2 regions of the Erythrobacter epiphyticus genome follow, and region 2 is predicted to be linked to the other one. Evidence: predicted binding sites of a transcription regulator. Region 2 holds the regulator's gene; the other holds the start of a gene.
The links. Region 2 encodes LexA, which represses DNA repair genes until DNA is damaged. Its sites were predicted from a motif close to GTTCCNCNCTTGTTCT; they were not measured.

Region 1: a site for LexA is predicted at 5,272-5,287, ahead of uvrA (excinuclease ABC subunit UvrA). Genes of this name have one in related genera too.

The regions. Positions count from the first base shown of each region.
Region 1 is NZ_JAYEEU010000009.1:381,239-392,373, reverse strand. Features, by position in the region: gene SOQ14_RS12780 (hypothetical protein) at 1-478, opposite strand, end outside; gene mdh (malate dehydrogenase) at 475-1,437, opposite strand; gene SOQ14_RS12770 (hypothetical protein) at 1,719-2,054, opposite strand; gene SOQ14_RS12765 (ABC transporter substrate-binding protein) at 2,446-3,201, shown strand; gene SOQ14_RS12760 (FecCD family ABC transporter permease) at 3,198-4,199, shown strand; gene SOQ14_RS12755 (ABC transporter ATP-binding protein) at 4,199-4,936, shown strand; gene uvrA (excinuclease ABC subunit UvrA) at 5,298-8,195, shown strand; gene SOQ14_RS12745 (hypothetical protein) at 8,560-9,306, opposite strand; gene SOQ14_RS12740 (hypothetical protein) at 9,303-9,851, opposite strand; gene SOQ14_RS12735 (hypothetical protein) at 10,221-10,763, shown strand; gene SOQ14_RS12730 (MipA/OmpV family protein) at 10,865-11,135, opposite strand, start outside.
Region 2 is NZ_JAYEEU010000009.1:104,868-116,002, reverse strand. Features, by position in the region: gene SOQ14_RS11430 (peptidylprolyl isomerase) at 1-483, shown strand, start outside; gene SOQ14_RS11425 (anthranilate synthase component I family protein) at 512-2,056, shown strand; gene SOQ14_RS11420 (phosphodiester glycosidase family protein) at 2,053-2,910, shown strand; gene SOQ14_RS11415 (anthranilate synthase component II) at 2,907-3,518, shown strand; gene trpD (anthranilate phosphoribosyltransferase) at 3,515-4,507, shown strand; gene trpC (indole-3-glycerol phosphate synthase TrpC) at 4,515-5,309, shown strand; gene moaC (cyclic pyranopterin monophosphate synthase MoaC) at 5,472-5,963, shown strand; gene SOQ14_RS11395 (molybdopterin molybdotransferase MoeA) at 5,960-7,138, shown strand; gene lexA (transcriptional repressor LexA) at 7,347-8,033, shown strand; gene SOQ14_RS11385 (ComEC/Rec2 family competence protein) at 8,024-10,327, opposite strand; gene gltX (glutamate--tRNA ligase) at 10,393-11,135, shown strand, end outside.

The sequences.
Region 1 (11,135 bases), 280 kb from region 2:
GACCGACCTTGCCAGCAAACTCAAAATAGTGGACCAGATCGACACTCTTGCCCTTGATGCCGAACTCTTTGAACGCCGTCTCTAGATCGTCTGAATAGGGCATAGCGTTGGCGACCCCGTCGACAATGAAAGCGCAAAGATTGCGGTAACGCCGCTTTTCCGGAAAAGTCGCCAGCACAACTGTTGCCGGCCGTCCATCGACAGTCCCGGACCATTGCTGAGTCGTTGTTGGTTTGCTGAAATCGTAATTCAGTTCGATTGCCTTCGAGATCGCAAGTTTGGGGACGTCTGCCGTAGTAGCGGCATTCTGAGTCCATCCGGCCGCCGTCAGCGCTGCTGGCCGTGCAGCCGGGTCCACACCACCGGTGAGGCAGACCTGTTTGAAAGTCTGTACCGCCGATGGAACCTCAAGTGCCGGCTGAGCCCATGAAGAAGTGGCGGCTGTCAATCCGACCAAGGCGATGGCAAACCGTGTCATGCAAGAGTCCCATCGAGCGCCTTGCACGCCTCGAGCAGTTCCTTGACCGCATCGACGCTGAAGCCAAGGTTGGCGCGTTCTTCAGCCGACAGTTCGATTTCGATCACGTCTTCGCAGCCATCGGCGCCGATCACCGCCGGCACGCCGACATAGAGGCCGTCGAGCCCGTACTTGCCATTGACCTCGACCGCGCAGGGCAGGATGCGCTTCTGATCGCCCAGATAGGCTTCGGCCATCGCGATGGCGCTGGTGGCAGGCGCATAATAGGCCGAGCCGGTGCCGAGCAGCGCGACGATCTCGCCGCCGCCGCCGCGGGTGCGCTTGACGATCGCATCGAGACGCTCTTCCGAAATGCCCTTGATCTTGGCGATGTCCTTCACCGGAATGCCATTAATCGTCGAATAGGACAAAACCGGGACCATGGTGTCACCATGCCCGCCGAGCACGAAGGCATTCACATCCTTCACGCTCACGCCGAATTCCCATGCAAGGAAGGTGGCGAACCGCGCCGAGTCGAGCACGCCCGCCATGCCGACAACCTTGTTCGCGGGCAGGCCCGAGAACTCGCGCAACGCCCAGACCATCGCGTCGAGCGGATTGGTGATGCAGATCACGAAGGCATCGGGGCAATTGTTCTTGATGCCTTCGCCGACGGCCTTCATCACCTTGAGATTGATGCCGAGCAGATCGTCGCGGCTCATGCCGGGCTTGCGCGGTACCCCGGCGGTGACAATGACGACATCCGCACCGGCGATATCGGCGTAATCATTGGTGCCGGTGATCCGCGCGTCGAAGCCTTCGATCGGGCCGCACTGCGCAAGATCAAGCGCCTTGCCCTGTGGCACGCCTTCGGCGATGTCGAACAGGACGATATCGCCCATTTCCTTCTTCGCAGCGAGGTGGGCGAGCGTGCCGCCGATCATACCGGAGCCGATCAGGGCAATCTTCTTGCGGGCCATGGGTGAGACTTCCTTCCCGTTAAACATGCGGGACGAAGTGATTAAGCCAATGCAATAGACCATGCTGGCCATGCAAGCCGAGGCGCGGGCCTTCCGTCCCTTACGGCCGAACGCCTCCTACAGGGGCGGGTTAGGCCCCTCGGAAGCGGATTGCAACAGCCAAAAGGTCATCAGGATGGAAAATATTTGAAAACAGTTCGCAATAGCAATAAGGGGCTTCGTTTGGGATTTCTCGGCAGAGATCGCCCCCTATTGGCTTGAATTGCCTTCGTGCGCGCAGCTCAATCCTGCGCAGGCCGGGCAGCCAGCGCGGTCTGCCGCGCGAGGCGGGGATCAAACATCGCCGTGATCGCCACCCAGCGATCAAACCCTGCCGCGCCGCCATCCGCCAAGGCCTCAGCCGCTGCGTGCCGGGCGCGGGGCACGGCAGCAAGCCCGTGCCGGGAAAAGTGCTGCAAGGCCTCCACCAGCAAGGGATCAAAGGTCGCGGCGCGCCCGCCGGCGGGTGGATTGTCGTTGTTCGCCCGCAACCGCATCCGGCGCACGCCGCGCGATGCCAGCACGAAAGCGGTCATATCATGCTGTGAGCCAGCGGCGGGGGCAAATCGGATCGACATAGGCTTGGTTCTTTTTCGTTATCTTTCGGGCATGCGCTGCGCTGTAACGCTGGCGTCGGGGCCAGATCGCACGGCGCACACCCGGCGTTGTTGAGACGGACAATAGCCGCGCGCTCCTAAATCGGCGTTCGGAAACAGGGTTTCGGGAAGCTTAACCTTACGCCTGATGCGCCGCAGCTCGGACACGAGGCGCGTCGCCGCGCAAAACATTGCTGTTTCACCGACTTGCCCCGCGCGATCAGTCGCCCTATCGCGCTCCCTTGTGATGAAAGCCGGGTTGCATCGACAAGCACGCAGGGCAGCGTCCGGCTGGTGGCGAACCGCTTGGCTGGCTGCCGCACCCCTCTCGCTGATTGGCTGCGCTGGCGCGCCGCAAGCGCCTGCCGCCCCGATGGAAGCGCCCGGCCATGCGGCTGCGCGCCCGACCATTGTCAGCCTCAATCCCTGTCTCGATGCCATTCTCGTCGCGATTGCCCCACCGGAGCAAGTGCTGGCGCTGTCGCATTACAGCCGCGATCCGGCCTCCTCCTCGCTGGCCCCGGAAGCGCGGGCGCGCTTTGCCTTCACCGGCGGCACCGCCGAGGAGGTGCTGGCGGCGGCGCCCGATCTGGTGCTGGCTTCGACCTTCATTGAGCCGGCAACGCGCGCCGCATTCGAGCAGCTCGGCATCCGGGTCGCGACGTTCGGCGCGCCCGCCACAGTGGCAGACAGCATCACGCAGGTGCGCGCGGTGGCCGCGTTGACCGGCAATGCCGCCCAAGGCGAGCGGTTGGTAGCGGCCATGGCCGCGGCAACCCGCCCTGATCCCGCAGCACGCCCGATCCCGACCTTGCTGTGGCAGCCGGGCCAGATCGTGCCGGGTGAGCAAACCCTGATCGCTGATCTGCTGCGCCGCCACGGCTTTGCCAATTTCGCAGCCGCGCGCGGGCTGGGGCAGGCGGATTATGTCGCGCTTGAAAGCCTTCTGGCGGCACCGCCCGCAGTGTTGCTGGTCGCCGGTGAAAGTGCGGGGCAGAGCCACCCGCTGCTCACCCGGCTCAAGGATACCCGGGTTGAGCCTTTTGCCGGCAATCTTATCAATTGCGGCGGGCCGAGCGTGATGGCTGCCAGCACCCGGCTGCGCGCCATTCGGGCAGGGCTGGAATGAACCGCGCCTTATGGGTCTTTGCCGGGCTGCTGGCGCTGCTCCTGCCGCTGTCATTGCTGGCAGGGCGGGTGTGGATCAATCCTTTCGATGTGGCAGGCAGCGGGCCCAATGCCGCGATCATCCTGATGGAGCTGCGGCTGCCGCGTGCGATCCTCGCGGTGGTGATCGGGGCCGGTCTCGGCGCTACCGGGGCGGCGATGCAGGGCTATTTGCGCAATCCGCTGGCGGATCCGGGCTTGTTCGGGATTGCGCCGATGGCGGCGTTAGGCGCGGTGGCAAGTTTCTGGTTCGGCGCCGCGCTGCCGGTGCCGCCGCAATGGAGCTTGCCGCTCATGGCGCTGGCAGGCGCAATGCTCGGCATGGTTGCACTGGCGCTGATTGCCGGTCGCGGCGTCAGCGATGGTGCGGGCAGTGTTGGCAGTGGGCTCGCGCTGTTCACGCTGGCTGGCCTGATGATTGCCAGCCTTGCCGGTGCGCTGACAGCGCTTGCGATCACGCTGGCCCCCAATGCCTTTGCCCTGTCGCAGATCGTGCTGTGGCTCAACGGCGCTTTGACCGATCGTTCGTGGCACGAAGTCTGGCTCGCCGCGCCGCTGGTGGCGCTGGGGCTGGGGGTGCTGGCCGCGGCGGGGAGGAGCCTTGATGCGCTCACGCTCGGTGAGGAAGCGGCGCGTTCGCTCGGTGTCGATCCGAAGCGGTTGCTCGCCCTGCTGGTGGCGGGGGTTGGGCTGACTGTCGGCGTGAGTGTCGCGGTGGCAGGGATCATCGGCTTTGTCGGGCTGATCGTGCCGCATCTGGTGCGCCCGTTGACCGATCGCATGCCATCAAGCCTGATGCTGCCGAGCGCGCTGGCTGGCGCCTGTCTGGTGCTGGCGGCAGATAGCATCGTGCGCATCCTGCCGCTGGTGACGGAGCTGCGGCTTGGCATTGCGCTGTCGCTGATCGGCGCGCCGTTCTTCCTGTGGCTGTTGCTGCGGCTGCGCCGGGGGCAGGTGTGATGCTGGCAGCCGAGAACCTGGCGCTGGTCCGCGGGCACAGACCCGTGCTGACTGATGTATCCGCTCGGCTTGAACCGGGCATGATCACGGCGATTGTCGGCCCGAACGGTGCAGGCAAATCGAGCCTCCTGCTCGCGCTGGCGGGCTTGTTGCCCGCGAAAGGGGGCGCGGTGACGCTCGACGGGCGTGCCTTGGCAAACCTTGGGCTGAACGAACGGGCCCGGCAGATCGGTTATCTCCCGCAGACCCCTGATATTGCGTGGGATGTCGCGGCGGAAAAGCTGATTGCGCTCGGTCGCTTGCCGCATGGCGATGACGGGCACGACGCGATCGCAGCCGCCATCACCGCGCTGGCGCTCGAACCGCTGCGCGCCCGCCCGGTGAGCCAGCTTTCCGGCGGGGAGCGCGCGCGGGTGCTGCTGGCGCGGGTGCTGGCGGGGGAACCGGCATGGATCCTTGCGGATGAACCGCTCGCCGCGCTCGATCTTGCGCATCAACTGAACCTGATTGCCCATTTCAGAGCCTGTGCGCGCGGCGGGCAGGGCGTGGTGCTGGTGCTGCATGATCTGGCGCTGGCGATGAACCACGCCTCGCGCGTGCTGGTGTTGCACGAAGGCGCGCTGGTGGCGGACGGGCCGCCGGAAATCGCGCTGGCCCCTGCTGTGATCGAGAAGGTGTGGGGTGTTGCAATCCAGTGGCTGGGAGAGCCGGGTCGCAAGGCGCTTTCCCCGGTCTGAGATAACCGATTGTGCGCCCGAAGCGGGCAATGCCGGGATGCACTGGCATGGCCGCCTTTGCGGCTCTTGGGTGCACCCCGGCTCTCCGGTTCGACTGCCTGTACGAACTGCGACCCCGAAGGGAACGAGCAGGCCCGGGAGATGGCGAGGATATGTCGCAATCCGGCCGTAGGCGGGACTTAAGATTTTCTGCAGATGCAAAACCGACCCGCCGGGGATCGCGCCCAATGGCCCCTTGCCGAGGAATTTGCGCTGCTGGGCCGCAAGCCCTGCAACCCGTTGCCAGCCGGTGCGTTGACAAAGCGCAGCATCCCGCAAGGCACCCTTGCGTCACTCGAACAAATCTGGAACACGCGCTGGCATGAGCCTCACCACTATTTCCGTGCGCGGTGCGCGCGAGCATAACCTCAAGGGCATTGATATTGATCTGCCGCGCGATGCGCTGATCGTGGTCACGGGCCTGTCGGGCAGTGGCAAATCCTCGCTCGCCTTCGACACGATCTATGCCGAGGGGCAGCGACGCTATGTGGAGTCGCTCTCCGCCTATGCGCGCCAGTTCCTCGAGATGATGCAGAAGCCCGATGTCGAGCATATCGACGGGCTCTCGCCGGCAATCTCGATCGAGCAGAAGACCACCAGCCGCAACCCGCGCTCGACCGTGGCGACGGTGACCGAGATCTACGACTATATGCGTCTGTTGTGGGCGCGGGTGGGCACGCCCTATTCGCCGACGACCGGCGAGCCGATCAGCGCCCAGACTGTCAGCCAGATGGTCGACCGGGTGATGGCGCTCCCCGAAGGCACGCGCGCCTATCTGCTTGCCCCCGTCGTGCGCGGGCGCAAGGGCGAATACCGCAAGGAGCTCGCCGAATGGCAGCGCAGCGGCTTTACCCGCGTGCGGATCGACGGGGAGATCTATCCCATCGAGGAAGCCCCCGCGCTCGACAAGAAGTTCAAGCACGACATCGAGGTGGTGGTTGATCGCATCGCGGTGAAGGAAGGGATCGAAACCCGCCTTGCCGACTCCTTCGAACAGGCGCTGAAGCTGGCTGAGGGGCTGGCCTATGTCGATCTGGCTGATGGCGTGGTGCCGGGGCGCGAGGACGAGGCGCAGGGGGGCGGGGCAATGAAAGGCGCAGGCCTGCCACCCAACCGCATCGTCTTTTCCGAGAAATTCGCCTGCCCGGTCTCCGGCTTCACCATCGAGGAGATCGAGCCGCGCCTGTTCTCCTTCAACGCCCCGCAAGGCGCCTGCCCGGCGTGCGACGGGATCGGCGAGAAGATGCTGTTCGATCCGCAGCTGGTGGTGCCCAACGAGGCGCTCAGCCTCAAGCAAGGCGCGGTGGTGCCCTGGGCCAAGTCCAACCCGCCATCGCCCTATTACATGCAGGTGCTCGCCAGCCTCGCCAAGGCTTATGGCTTCGATCTCACCACCCCGTGGAAGGATCTGGAGCCCGATCAGAAGCTCATCATCCTCCACGGCACGGGCGGGATGGCGGTGCCGCTGACCTTCAAGGACGGGCGCCGCGAATACACTGTCAACAAGGCCTTCGAAGGCGTCATCGGCAACCTCAACCGCCGGATGATGCAAACCGAAAGCGCGTGGATGCAGGAGGAGCTCGCCAAGTATCAGACCGCGCAGCCCTGCGAGACCTGCGGCGGCAAGCGGCTCAATGAAAAGGCGCTCTCGGTGAAGATCGCGGGCACGGATATCGCCACGCCCGTGCAGATGAGCGTTGCCGATGCCAAGGCGTGGTTCCTCGGCCTCGACGCGCAGCTCACCCCGCAGCAGTCGCAGATCGCCAAGGCGATCCTCAAGGAGATCAACGAGCGGCTCGGCTTCCTCGACAATGTCGGGCTCGACTACCTCAACCTTGATCGCACCAGCGGCACGCTCTCGGGCGGGGAGAGCCAGCGTATCCGCTTGGCCTCGCAGATCGGGAGCGGGCTGTCGGGCGTGCTCTACGTGCTCGACGAGCCCAGCATCGGCCTCCACCAGCGCGACAATGACCGCCTGCTCGAAACGCTGAAGCGCCTGCGCGACCTCGGCAACACGGTGATCGTCGTCGAGCATGATGAGGACGCGATCCGCGCCGCCGACCATATCGTTGATCTCGGCCCCGGCGCGGGGGTGCATGGCGGCGAGGTGGTGGCGCAAGGCAACCTCAAGCAGATCCTCAAGGCCAAGGGCAGCCTCACCGCCGATTACCTCACCGGCAAGCGCAAGATCGACGTGCCGGCCAAGCGCCGCAAGGGCAATGGCAAGCACATCGTGGTCAAGAACGCGCGCGCCAATAACCTCAAGGGCGTGACGGCCAAGATCCCGCTCGGCACCTTCACCTGCATCACCGGGGTCTCCGGCTCGGGCAAATCCTCGCTCACCATCGACACGCTGCAAGCGGGCGCGGCGCGCGTGCTCAACGGCGCGCGGGTGATCGCGGGCGCGCATGATGAAATCACGGGCCTCCAGCACTGCGACAAGGTCATCGAGATCGACCAGTCGCCCATCGGCCGCACCCCGCGTTCGAACCCCGCGACCTATACCGGCGCCTTCACCCAGATCCGCGACTGGTTCGCGGGCCTGCCCGAAAGCCTCGCGCGCGGCTACAAGCCGGGGCGCTTCTCCTTCAACGTCAAGGGCGGCCGCTGCGAGACCTGCCAGGGCGACGGCCTCATCAAGATCGAGATGCACTTCCTCCCCGACGTCTACGTCACCTGCGAGGAATGCCACGGCAAGCGCTACAACCGCGAGACGCTCGAGGTGAAGTTCAAGGGCCACTCGATCGCCGACGTGCTCGACATGACGATCGAGGACGCCGAGGAGTTCTTCAAGGCCGTCCCCCCGATCCGCGAGAAGATGCGGATGCTGAACGAGGTCGGCCTCGGCTACGTCAAGGTCGGCCAGCAGGCGACAACGCTATCGGGCGGCGAGGCGCAGCGGGTGAAGCTCGCCAAGGAACTCGCGCGCCGCTCGACCGGGCAGACGCTCTACATCCTCGACGAGCCGACCACGGGCCTGCACTTCGAGGATGTGCGCAAGCTGCTCGAAGTGCTGCACCGGTTGGTGGAGGGCGGCAACTCGGTCGTGGTGATCGAGCACAACCTCGACGTGATCAAGACCGCCGACTGGATCATCGACCTCGGTCCGGAAGGCGGGGTGAGGGGCGGGGAGATCGTCGCGACCGGCACGCCCGAGCAGGTGGTAAAGGAACCGCGGTCGTTTACGGGGCAGTATCTGGCGCCGTTGTTGGCGAAGTAATCCTCCCCGGAACCCGGGAGGGGGACCATCCCGGACCTGATCCGGGATCATGGAGGGGCAGGCGCAATCCTCCCCTGCGAGGGGAGGGGGACCATCCGCAGGATGGTGGAGGGGCAGGCGAGGCTGATCCGAACGCCCCTCAGAGTGTAACAGACCCCGGCTTTGGCTCACACGAAGCCACAAAGACACGAAGAGGGCGGCGCGGCTTTCCTTTCCCCCCTCCCTTGACCCCGGCCTTCGCCGGGGCAGGTATCGGTGCTGGGGGTGGGTGTACCTCGCCGGATTAAGGGAACGCCCAAGCCCCAAGCGCAGCGTACAAGGGTTTCACGCAGAGGCCGCAGAGGAAAGGGCGGCGCAAAGAGCGCTATCGCTCAATCAGTTCTCGCACGACAGCCGCCGCCTTGGGGGTCGAATGAATGTTATCTAAGTCAGCGGCTTCGACCAGCCGGTTGTCATGAAGTTTTTTAAGAATCTTGAGGATATACGAACGGTTTGCGTTGCCACTCCAATCAGCTAAATTTGAAATAGAGCATCCTCCCGATGAGGCGACCAAAAGAAGAATTTCTTCTTCGAGTTTCAAGCCATCCTTTAAGACACGCCTCACGCTGCCATTTGTCCAGATGGCTGGCGTACGAATTTCAGAGATTTGCCTAACGGCCTCTTCTGCCAATTCGGTTGTCGTATTGTGGAAAACTCTGATTAATTCGCCAAGAATCCAACTTGAAGCCGACAATGCGAACGAAGAGTCCATTTGATTGGAATTCACTTCGGCTCCAACGTGCCCGCTGTCCCGATTGTTCCTGATTTCATACAGAGCTGGCAAAATGCGCGCCGCCAGCAACCTGAGGCCGCGCTCCAGCCGTGTTTCCGTTTCAAGCGCCCGACATTTTTGGTCGAAGGGGTGTGGCTTCGCGCCCTTTAATGGATAACTTCCATCTGCTCGGCCGCGTATGATCGTGTAGGCGACTTCGCAGAATCTGCCGGCCGAAAGCTCTGAAGCTCCCCATCCACCCTCATAATAGTTGGTGACGATCTGCTGGTATTCGCCCAGCAGTTCGTCACGCAACGACTGAGGTATCTCCCCAAAAAGAGAACCCGCGTGAATTTTCACGTAGCGCTTTCCAATGATCGCGCAAGTTCTTCGGCTGCTTTTCTTCCGGGAACGGTCAGCTTAAGAGTAAAATTCGGGCTACCCTTAGTTCCGCTAGCGATCACAAATTTTTTCTGCCCTTTCATTTGAGAGGCAAAATTGGTCGGATCATACACGGCATGATCTTTGCATACTTCTCGAACCTCTTCATTAGGAATAATCTCGTGTCCCAGCTTGAGCTTCGCAAACAGGAACAGAAGGCAAAGGTTCTTGGCCTTGGCGGCTTGGGTGTTGCCGGGAACTGAAGTAATGATCCTGACCTTCCCTTCGGTCACGTCATAGACGCTTCCAAAGTCGTCAAGATTTTGGCCACCGACTGCGGGACTATTCGGCTGATTGCCGAGAGAGGTTGAAGGAGTGTGGGGTGCCGCTTCCCCAACCGCAGGCGCGGGCTTTCTATGCGCCATCAGGGAGTCGTACCTGTCGATTACAGACATAACGAAGTCTTTATCTCCGCTCGCCTTGACAAGGCCGCGGGACGCATCAATCTCAATCGAATATTCCATAAAATATACCTAAATCAGACATTTACAGGAGAGACTCTTATCTTTTTGGCGCCAGGCGTGGTCTAGGCGTTAACTCAGATAGTTTACAAGGATCCGACTTGCTAGGACCATGTGCATGTTTTTCCACGAGAAAAATGCCTATCCTTGTTTGAGTGGATAAGGCTCGCGTGAGTTAACACGTACGTTGGCTTCTGGCAGTGATGGCTTGTTTTGTATTTCCTACACCCCCACCCCCAGCATCCCCTCCCGCGCAGGCGTCGGCCTTGCGTCCCCTCACACACCCCCACTCCCCATTTTCCTACTCACCCCCGCGTTTGCTAGCATCGGCGGCCCTGTGCCCTCTCCGTCCCTTTGAAGGAGCCGCCCGCGATGTCCGATCCCGCCCCGCCCGCCACGACGCCTGCTGAAAACCCCGCCACCGCTCCCGCCGCCGCCGCCGCGCTCGTGCCTGATCCGGCGCTGAGCGCGCGCAAGGCCGATCGCCCGCTCACCCGCGCTTTGCAGGCCGAATTCATCGAAGAACTGGCGCGCTGGGGCAATGTCCGCGCGGCGGCGCAGCGCATCGGGGTCAGCCGCGCCCATCTCTACCGGATGCGCCGCGCTTGCGAGACGTTCCGCTTGCTCTGGGATGCCGCGCTCGTGCTTGCCCGCCCGCAGGTGGAAGACGTGCTCGCCGATCGCGCGCTCAACGGCGTGTCCGAAAGCGTGTTCTATCATGGCGAGGAAGTCGCCACCCGCACGCGCTATGATGCGCGGCTGCTGCTGGCGCATCTCGGGCGGCTCGATCGGCTCGAAAACACCCACCGGGTACAGCGCACGCTCGGCGATTTCGAAGCGGAACTCGCACTGCTGCAGCGGCTGCGTCCGATCCGGCTGGCGCCGCTCCCGCCGGGTGATGATCCGGCGGATTGAGCGGCGGAGCGGACGGCCGGTTTTTGCGCCTATAACAGTGTCTCAACTGTCTCCATCACACCGGCAAGGCGCGGTGACGCGGAACGGATCGGCCTTCGCGGTTACAGCCCGAAGCGATAGCCATAGGCGAGGCCGAGCGTGAATTGGTTACGCTCGCCGCGTTCGCGGATGAGGGTGGAATCTGCCACGACATCGCCAAGCCGGTCATAGCTGGTGAACAATGTCACCGCGCCATCGCGCCCGAACCGGCCGAGCGGCTTGGTGAGCGAGGCATTGACCCCGGCGCTCACCAGCCCGCTGCCGGTGCGGAACGGGGCAAGGCCGGTGGCGGCCGATTGCAGCGCGTTCACGCCGAAATAGGCGTTGGTGTAG
Region 2 (11,135 bases):
ATCCGGGCCGAGGCTGTCGAGGGCTGGAAGCGTGCCGAAGGCGCCAAGCTGGCGCGTGCCGCAGCGGATCGCGTGCTAAAGAAAGTCGTGGCCGGCACCCCGCTGGCTACCGCGCTCGCCGCCGAGAACAAGCCGGGGTTCGAGCGTGAAACCGTCAATCTCAAACGGCGTGAACTGATAGCGCGGCGCGATGGCAATGTTCCGCCGCCGCTGGTGCTGATGTTCAGCATGGCACAGGGTTCAGCCAAGAAGCTTGAAGCCCCCCGCGACCTCGGCTGGTATGTGGTCGATCTCGCTGCGATCACGACTGATCCGGTCGATTCCGAGCCGGGGCTGGTTGACCAGACCCGCCGTTCACTCGCCCCGACCTTGTCGCAGGAATATCGTGCGCAGGTGACGGCGGCGATCCGCAAGGAAGTCGGGGTTGAGCGCAACGAAGCGGCCATCGAAGCCCTGCGCAAGCAGCTCGCTGGCGGCGTCTAGGCTTGTCTGACCGCGCTGAAACCGTTTGATGTCTGATCCTGCCTCTCCTGCCGCGCTTCCTGCCGGTGCGCTTGAAAATGCCGCTGCGGCGGTGCAGGCACTGAGTGTCGGCAAGGCCGCGCTGGTATGGCGGCGGGTGATCGCCGACAGCGACACCCCGGTGGGCGCAGCGCGCCGCCTGATGATCGAAGGGCGCGGCGATTTCCTGCTTGAATCGGTCGAAGGCGGCGAAGTGCGCGGGCGTTACAGCCTGCTCGGCCTCGATCCTGATCTGGTGTTCCGAGCAAGCGATGCGCGCGCCGCGATCAACCGTAATTGGCAGGTCGATCGCGAGGCCTTCACGCCGTGCGCAGGCGATGCGCTGGTGGAATTGCGGGCATTGGTCGCGGCCTGCCGGATTGCCGATATTCCCGCCGCGCTGCCCCCGGCCCTCGCCTGCCTTGTCGGCTATTTCGGCTACGAGACCATCGGCCTCGTCGAAAAACTGCCGCGGGCTGCGCCGAGCCCGCTCGAATTGCCTGACATGCTGTTCGTGCGCCCGACGCTCATTCTGGTGTTTGACAGCCTGACCGATGAATTGTTCGCCATTGCGCCGATCTGGCAGGCGGAGGAACCGGCCCGCGCCGTCGCAGCGGCGGGTGAGCGGATCGATGCCTGCCTCGCCGCGCTTGGCCACCCGCGCCCTGCCGAACCGCGCGCACCGCTTGATGTCGCCCTGCCCGAACTGACACCGGTTTTGCCGGGTGAGGCCTACAAGGCGATGGCGCGCAAGGCGAAGGAGTATATCCTCGCAGGTGACATTTTTCAGGTGGTGCTGGCACAGCGCTTTACCTGCGATTTCCCGCTGCCGCCGCTGTCGCTCTACCGCGCCTTGCGCCGGGTGAACCCCTCGCCGTTTCTCTATTTCCTCGATCTGCCGGGCTTTGCGCTGGTCGGATCAAGCCCGGAAATCCTTGTCCGCGTGCGCGATGGGGAGGTGACGATCCGCCCGATTGCGGGCACGCGTCCGCGCGGCAAGACCCGCGAGGAAGATGCCGCGAACGAAGCCAGCCTGCTTGCCGATCCCAAGGAACTGGCCGAGCATCTCATGCTGCTGGATCTCGGGCGCAATGATGTGGGCCGCGTGGCCGCGGCGGGCAGTGTTACCGTCACCGACAGCTTCACCATCGAGCGTTACAGCCATGTGATGCACATCGTCAGCAATGTGGTGGGCAAGCTGGCCGCGCCGCATGATGCGCTCGATGCCCTGTTTGCCGGGTTCCCGGCGGGCACAGTCTCCGGCGCGCCGAAAATCCGCGCCTGCGAAGTGATTGCCGAACTCGAAGGCGAGACGCGCGGTGCCTATGCCGGCGGGGTCGGCTATTTCGCGCCCGATGGTTCGGTCGATTCCTGCATCGTGCTGCGCACCGCTGTCATCAAGGATGGGGTGATGCATGTGCAGGCGGGCGCGGGGATCGTCGCCGACAGCGATCCTGATTACGAGCTTGCCGAATGCAAGGCCAAGGCCGGGGCGCTGATCGCCGCCGCGCGCGAAGCCATGCGGATCGCGGCCGAACCGGAGTTCGGCCAGTGAAGCGCCTCGGTCTTGCCGTGATCATCACCATGCTCGCCGCGTGTTCGGAACAGCCCGCCGGTGAACCGGTGATGCGCGCGCGGCTTGATGGCAAACCCATCGCGGCTGCAACGGCGGCGCCAAAGCCCGATCCCTCACCCAGCGCCAGTGAAGCGCCCTCGGCCTGCCGTCAGGTGGTGTTCGAGGACGTGCCGCTCACCCATTGCATCGCCGATCCGGCGCAGCACCGCATCGCCATGGCCAATGCCGCAGCCGACGGGCAACCCTTCGGCTCGCTCGCGGCTTTTGCGGCCAGCACCGATGCTGCCACCATTGCCTTTGCCATGAATGGCGGGGCCTTTGGCGATGATCTCAAGGCGCTTGGCTACTATGTCGAAGGCGGCGAACGGCTCAGCGAATTCAACCGCGGCGATGCGCCCGAAGGCAATACCAACAATTTCTTCATGAAACCCAACGGCGCGTTCTTCGGCAGCGGCGGCACCTGGCGCGTGCTTTCGACCGACGCCTTCTACGCCACGGTCTCCGATCGCCCGCAATTCGGTACGCAGTCCGGGCCGATGCTGGTGATCGGGGGCAAGCTGCACCCGGAGATTCAGGACAACGGCCCCTCGCGCGCGGTGCGCAATGGCGTTGGCGTCGATGCCAAGGGCCTTGCGCATTTCGTGATTTCCGATGCGCCGGTCAGCTTCGGACAATTGGCGCGGTTTTTCCGTGACGAGTTGAAAACACCCCATGCGCTCAGTCTTGATTCCAAGGTGTCAGCGCTGTGGGACCCGGCGCGGGGACGGCTCGACAAGGCGCGCAACGGCCCGATCATCGTGGTGACGAAACGCGAAAAGGCGAACGCAGAATGATCCTCGTCATCGACAATTACGACAGCTTCACGTTCAACCTCGTCCATTACCTGATGGAATTGGGGGCGGACGTGCGCGTCGTGCGCAATGATGCGCTGACCGCTGCCGAGGCGCTGGCGAGCGGGGCGCAGGGCTTTCTCATTTCGCCCGGTCCCTGCACCCCGAGCGAGGCCGGGATCAGCCTTGATCTGGTCGCGGCCTGCGCAGACGCGGTCAAGCCGCTGCTTGGCGTGTGTCTGGGCCATCAGGCGATCGGCCAGCATTTCGGCGGGCGCGTGGTGCGCGGCGGCCTGATGCATGGCAAGACTTCACCCGTGACGCATGACGGCAGCGGCGTGTTCTCCGGGCTGCCCTCCCCCTTCACCGCGACCCGTTATCACTCGCTGGTGGTCGAAGATGCACCCGCTTGTCTTATCGCCAATGCCGAGGCGACAACGCCGGGGCTGGACGGCAGCAGCGTGATGGGTTTCCGCCATGCCAGCCTCCCGATCCACGGGGTGCAGTTCCACCCGGAAAGCATAGCCACCGAGCATGGCCATGCCCTGCTCGCCAATTTCCTCACGATCTGCGGCATGAACCCGCGCATGCCCGAAAGGCTGATCGGATGAGCGCCCTCCCCGATATCACCACCCCTCTGACCGAGGCCGAGGCCGAAGCCGCCTTCGGCATCATCCTCGACGGCGCCCCGTCAGAAGCCGAAATCGGCGCCTTCCTGATTGCGCTTTCGGCGCGCGGCGAAACGGCAAGCGAGATTGCCGGGGCAGCGCGGGCGCTGCGTGCCCGGCTGATCCCGATCGCCGCACCCGACAACGCCATTGATGTCTGCGGCACCGGCGGTGATGGGCATCATACGCTCAATGTTTCGACCGCGGTCAGTCTGGTGGTGGCAGCATGCGGCGTGCCAGTAGCCAAGCACGGCAACCGCGCAGCCTCGTCCAAGGCGGGCGCGGCCGATACGCTCGAAGCGCTGGGGCTCGATATGGATGCCGCCGGGCGCAGCGCGGAAAAGACGCTCGCGGAAATCGGCATCTGCTTTCTCTTTGCCAAGAATCACCACCCGGCGATGGGCCGCATCCAACCGATCCGCCGCAAGATCGGGCAGCGCACCATCTTCAATCTGATGGGGCCGCTGTCCAATCCGGCAGGTGTGCAAAGCCAGCTGATCGGGATTGCCCGCCCGGCCTATGTGCCGATCTATGCCGATGCGCTGGCCCGGCTTGGCACGGCGCGTTCGCTGATTGTCTCGGGCGATGAAGGGCTCGACGAATTGAGCCTTGCCGGGGGCAACGAAGTCGCGCTTGTCAGCCGCAGCGGGTTCGAAATGCGGCGGGTCGATCCGGGCGTGGCCGGGCTGCCCTCTGCGCCGGTCGAAGCGATCCGCGGCGGTGATGCCACGCATAATGCTGCCGCGCTCAAGGCCCTGCTGATGGGCGCGCCCGGCCCCTATCGCGATGCGGTGCTGTTCAACGCGGCGGCGGCGCTGCTGGTCGCAGGGGTCGGCAGCGGATGGCATGATCGGGTGGCATGCGCTGCCGAGGCGCTTGATTCCGGCCGTGCCAGGACGCTGCTGGAACGCTGGATCACGCTGGCGGTTTGAGAAAGACATGAACAAGCTCGAAGAAATCTGCGCCGCCAAGCGCCTCGTCGTGGATGCCCGCAAGCTTGCGACCAGCGATGCCGCGCTGGCCGCTGCCGCGCGCACCCAGACCCCGCCGCGCGGATTCGAAGCGGCGCTCCGCGCGTGCGCCGAAACCGGCTTCGCCCTGATTGCCGAGATCAAGAAAGCCAGCCCGTCCAAGGGCCTGATCCGCGAGGATTTCCAGCCCGCCGATCATGCCCGCGCCTATCAGGCGGGCGGTGCGGCGTGTCTTTCGGTGCTGACCGATGCGCCCTATTTCCAGGGGCACGAAGATTACCTGATTGCCGCACGTGCCGCCTGCGATCTGCCGGTGCTGCGCAAGGATTTCATGGTCGATCCGTGGCAATGCCTCGAAGCGCGCGCGATCGGGGCGGACGCGATCCTGATCATCGTGGCCGCACTGGAAGACAGCGTGATGGCCGAGATCGAGGCCGCAGCGCGTGAGCTGGGGATGGATGTGCTGATCGAAGTGCATGACGAGACCGAGCTGGAACGCGCGGTGACGGTGCTCGATTCGCGGCTGATCGGGGTCAATAACCGCGATCTCAAAACCTTCACCACCTCGCTCGCGGTGACCGAACGGCTTGCCCCGCTGATGCCCGAAGGCACGTTGGTTGTCGGCGAAAGCGGGATCAACAGCCACGGCGATTGCGTGCGGTTGGCCAAGGCCGGGGTGCGCACGTTCCTTGTCGGGGAAAGCCTGATGCGGGCGGATGATATGGCCGCCGCTACGGCCGCGCTGCTGGATGGCGCCGCCTGATCAAAGCGCTGACTGTCCTAATGCGTCCGAACGTGGCAAGACCTTCGGCATGACGCGCCCCGATCCTGTTTGCCGGACGTTTTCGGTATCGCCTGCAGGGGTGGTTTTTCCCGCTTATAACAGTGTCTCAATTGTCTCCATCACAGCTTGTGGCGCGCAAAAATGAACGAACAACACCCGGCCGGCCTCACGCATCTCGATTCTGAAGGCGCGGCCCGCATGGTCGATGTTGGCGGCAAGCCGGCAACGGCGCGGCGCGCTGTCGCAAGCGGCATCATCACCATGTCTCCCGAAGCGCTCGCGGCTATCCGGGCGGGCGATGCGCCCAAGGGTGATGTGCTCGGCACGGCGCGGCTGGCGGGGATCATGGCCGCCAAGCGCACCGGCGACGTGATCCCGCTGTGCCATCCGCTCGGGCTCGAAGCCGTAAGCGTCGATTTCGCTTTCGAGGATACCGCAATCCGCGTGACCGCCACCGCCTCGCTCACCGGCAAGACCGGGGTGGAGATGGAAGCCATGGTGGCGGCCAGTGTGGCCTTGCTGACGATCTACGACATGGCCAAGGCGATCGATAAGGGCATGGTCATCGCCGAAGTCCGCCTGATCGCGAAGTCGGGCGGAAAGTCGGGCGACTGGAAAGCCCCTGCGGGATGAGCGCGGCGCTCAGTCTGGAGGAGGCGCAAGCGCGGCTGCTTGCGCTGGCGCCTGCCCTTGCGCCGGAGGCTTGCGCGGTGGAGCAAGCGCTCGGGCGGTATCTCGCCGCCGATCTGTCCGCCGCGCGCACCCAACCCCCGGCTGACCTTTCGGCGATGGATGGCTATGCCCTGGGCGGGCAGGGCCCGTGGCAGCGCATGGGCGAAAGCCGCGCGGGCGCGCCCTTTGCTGGTTCTCTCTCCACAGGCCAATGCGTGCGCATCTCCACCGGCGCGCATCTGCCGCACGGGGCTGATCGGGTGTTGCTGCAAGAAGACGCCCACCTCGCCGGTGATACAATCAGCACCGATCAGGACCCAGCAGCAGGAAGCCATGTCAGGGCGCGCGGGTTTGACTTTCGCGAAGGGGATCGCCTGCTCGTGCGCGGGACGGCCATGACCCCGGCCCGCATCGCGTTGGTTCTGGCGGCGGGGCATGGCCAAGTTTCCGTGGCGCGCCCGGCGCGGATTGCGATCCTCGATACGGGGGATGAACTGGCTTCCGATCCGGCGCACTGCGCGCCCCACCAGATACCCGCCAGCAACGGCGGCATGCTGGCCGCCATGCTGGCGCCGCTCGGCTGCGAGGTTATCCGGCTTGGCCCCATCGGGGATGATCATGCCGCGCTGGCCGCAGCCCTTTCACAGGCCGAAAGCGCCGACATCCTCATCACCTCGGGCGGCGCATCGGTAGGCGATCACGATCTCGTGCAGGACGCGCTCACCCGCTGGGGCGCGCAGATCGCCTTCTGGCGGATCGCCATCAAGCCCGGCAAGCCGATGATGGTGGCGACCCGCGGCGCGCAAGTGGTGCTCGGCCTGCCCGGCAACCCGGTATCGTGTTTTGTGACGGCCTTCCTGTTTGCACTTCCGCTGGTGCGCGCGGCGATGGGCGCAGCCGCGCCCCTGCCCAGGCGTCATGCGCTGGTGGCAGGCGAGGCTTTGCCTGCCGTGGGCAAGCGGCGCGAATTCCTGCGTGCGGTGCTGGGCCCTGATGGCGCGCGGCTCAGCGGATCGCAGGACTCCAGCGCGCTGGCCTCGCTCGCCGCTGCGGACTGCCTGATTGATCGGCCTGCCGACAGCCCTGCCCTGCCCGCAGGCAGCACGATCACGGGCTTCCTTCTCCATAATGGCTGAATTGCGCCACTTTCCCATGTGGGCGCGCTTGACTCGGGTGTCGGAGTTGCCTAATTGTTCTGCATCCGTTCACCTTATTGGCGGATGGAACGTGCGCTGATCGCACCCGTGGACGGATCGTTCCGGGTGCCTTGGCAAGCACGCGAGCGATTATCATGAGCCGCTTCTTGGGAAGAGGCTTGTGGGTGCGACCACGGGAGATGTCTCAATGCTGACGGCCAAGCAGCACGAATTGATCCGCTTCATCCAGCAACGGCTTGAAGAAACCGGCGTCTCGCCGAGTTTCGAGGAAATGAAGGAAGCGCTCGATCTCAAGAGCAAATCGGGTGTCCATCGCCTGATCTCCGCGCTGGAAGAACGCGGCTTTATTCGCCGCCTGCCCAATCGGGCGCGTGCGCTCGAAGTCATCCGCCAGCCTGAGGATGCGACCCCGGCACCGCGCCCTGCGCTGCGGCTTGCGGCGGATAATGCGCCTGCGCCTGCGGCACCCAAGCTGCGCGAGGCAGCGAATGATGTGATTGATATCCCCCTGCACGGGCGGATTGCAGCGGGCGCCCCGATCGAAGCGCTCGAAGGCCAGACGTCGCTTCCCGTACCGGCCGCGCTGCTCGGTCCGGGAGAGCACTATGCGCTCGAGGTATCGGGGGATTCGATGGTCGAAGCCGGGATCTTCGATGGCGATTTCGCGCTGGTCCGGCGCACCAGCACCGCGCGCGAGGGCGAGATTGTCGTCGCGCTGGTGCGGGGCGAGGAAGCGACGCTCAAATATCTGCGCAAGGAAGCGGGCAAGGTGCGGCTCGATCCGGCCAATGCCATGTATGATCCGCAATATTATGAACCGCACGAGGTTGAGGTTCAGGGCAAGCTCGCCGGGCTTCTGCGGCGCTATCGGTGATCGGGATTGCGCTGCGTCTTCGGCCTTTCGCGGGATTGAAGGCGCGGCGCAACTTCTCGGTGCGCTTGCCACCAGCCATGCGCGCCCTGATCCTCGGCAACGCTGCGGATGCGCGCGCGTTCAAGATAAATCGCAAGCCCGCCCGTCTGATCAAGCATCCGGCGATCCGCCTTCAGCCAGTGCGGCCGGCAGGAATAGGGCAGGTAACGCTCCGCAATCACGATGTCGCTGCGCATGCAGGCGGCGGCGAGTGCCCGCTCTTCGATACGGATCCCGTTGCGCGCCATCAGCACGCGCCATTCCCGCCCGGCGCGGGCGATGGTCATCAGGCAAAATGCTTCCGAGCATTGCGCACCGGGCCAGTGGGTGATGGGCACCAGCTCACCGGCATGGCCCGCCAGCTCGATCAGATTGTCGCGGGTGTAATCTGATCGGCTGTCGCGCAAAGAGAGCAAACGGCGCGTGCCGCTGTCCATCACCACGAGCCCGACCTGCCGACCATCGCGGCTGACAAGGATATCGGGGACAGGGGTGGCAGCGATCATCGCCAGCGCCAGCAGGATCGGGGCGAAGCCAAGCAGACGCACACGCCCCTGCCACAAGGCAAGCCAGAGCGCGCCGATGGCGAACACACCCATGGTCGCACGGCTGATCTGCGGCATCAGCGTGACCGAACCGGGCAGCGCCGCCGTGGCATGCGCAAGCGCGAGCAGCCAATCCAGGGCAAGCTGGACGAGCCACCACACTGGCCCGCCCCAGCCCACCAGATCAAGCAGCAATGCGAGCGCGATCAGCGGCATCGCCACGAAAGTCACCAGCGGGATCGCCAGGAGATTGGCAAAGGCTCCGTAAAGCCCCGCGCGATGAAAATGGAAGAGCACGATCGGCATCAGGGCCAGTTCGATCACGAGCCCGGTCGCAAAAAGCAGCACGGCCTTGCGCCCCAAGCGCCAAAGGGCGGCCTCATCACGCGGGGCGAGGAAGGCCCGCACCGGCGCGCACGCCGACAGCGCGACAATCGCCACCACCGCAGCAAAGCTCATCTGGAAGCTTGGCCCGATAGCGCTCTCCGGCCAGAGCAGCAGCACGAAGCCTGCTGCAATTGCCACCATCCGCAGCGACAGGGCGTCCCGCCCCAGCGCCAGCGCCATCAGCACCAGCATCGCCGCCGCACAGGCCCGCACGGTTGGCACCTCGGCGCCGGTAAGCAAGGTGTAGCCCAGCCCCGCCAAGGCGCCGCAGCCCGCTGCCACCACCGGCAAGCACAGCCGCAAGGCAAGGGTCGTCGACAGCGCCAGCAACCGGATCGCCAAAGCATAGGCCGCCGCCACTACCGCGCTTACATGCAGCCCGCTGATCGAAAGCAGATGAGTCAGCCCCGCATCGCGCATCGCCGCTTCATCACGCGCATCGATCGCACCGCGATCACCGCTGGCAAAGGCTGCCGCAATCGCACCGGCGGAACCTGCGACGCGCGCCCGGACATGGGCGGCGAGCGCCCGTTGCATTGCGGGAAGACCACTATCGCGCGGGGCGGCGGTGATGATCTGTACCTCACCCAGCGCGCTCCCGGTTGCTGCGAGGCCCTTGAACCAGGCAGCCCGCGCAAAATCATAGGAACCCGGCAACATCGGCGGCGCGGGTGGCATGAGGCGCGCGCGCAAGCGGATCACCGCGCCCTCGGCCACGGCATCACGCGCTGCGGCAAGCTGATCAGCCGGCACATTGACCCTGATCTTGATCGCGGCACCGGTGTCAGCATCGCGCACCGCCAGCGTCAGGCGCGAGCGCGCTTCAGCGGGCTGATCCTCGCGCTCCAGCACATAGCCATCAACCTGCATGATCATGGGGCGCGCAATCGGGACTGCACCCACCAGCTCGGACCGCGCCCAGATCACAGCCACCCCGGCGCTGAACACGAGGCCGCAAGCGATGGCGGCCTGCCGCAGATGGCTGCGGCTCGCCTCCGCCGCGCTGCCAAAGGGCCACAGCAGCATTGCCCCCAGCGCGAGCAGGGCGCCGCCGGCTATCGCCGCCCACCATTGCCACGGGCTTGCCAGCATGAACCAGGCGAAGATCCCCGCCATGAACATGACCGCGAGCCACGGCGCCTTGTCAAACCCGGCCTTGCTGAGGAAATCCTCCACGGCGCCCGCCGCAGCCGGGCCCATCGCACCGAGCGATGCCCTGCTGGACAATCGCCCCCCACTTTGCCAAGGGGCAGCGCGATGCAGCGCGGCCTCCGGGCGTTCGTCGCCCTCGCCTGCCATCGGAATGATCGGTGCGTCACGCATCGGCCACTCCCTCGCTCGGCCCAGTGTGAACTAACCCGCTCGATAGAAACAGGAATTCCTGCCATATGGCAAGTGCAAGCAACGCAGATCACGTTCCGGTGACCCGCAAGGTCGTGACTCGTTTTGCGCCCTCGCCGACCGGCTTTCTCCATATTGGCGGCGCCCGCACCGCGCTGTTCAACTGGCTCTATGCCCGCCACCATGGTGGCACGTATCTGCTGCGCATCGAGGATACCGACCGCGCCCGTTCCACCGAACCCGCGATTGCCGCGATTTTTGACGGGCTCGCGTGGCTCGGCCTGCAAGGGGACGAGCCACCGGTTTTCCAGTTTGCCCGCTCCGAACGTCATGCCGCGGTCGCGCACCAACTGCTCGAAGCCGGCCATGCCTATCGCTGCTATCTGACGCAGGACGAGCTCGCTGCGCGGCGCGAACGCGCACAGGCCGAACGGCGCGCGTTCCGGATCGACAGCGAATGGCGCGATGCCACGCCCGATCAATGGCCCGAAGGCCAAGCCTATGTGGTGCGCATCAAGGCCCCCCGCAGCGGTGAAACCACGATTGCCGATGCCGTGCAGGGTGCCATCACCGTGCAGAACGCCGAGCTGGATGATTTTGTCATCCTGCGCTCGGACGGCACCCCGACCTACATGCTCGCAGTGGTGGTCGACGATCACGATATGGGCGTGACCCACGTGATCCGCGGCGATGATCACCTCAACAACGCCTTTCGCCAGCTGGTGGTGATCCGCGCAATGGATGCCATCGAAGGCGGCTGGCCCGATCCGGTCTATGCCCATATCCCGCT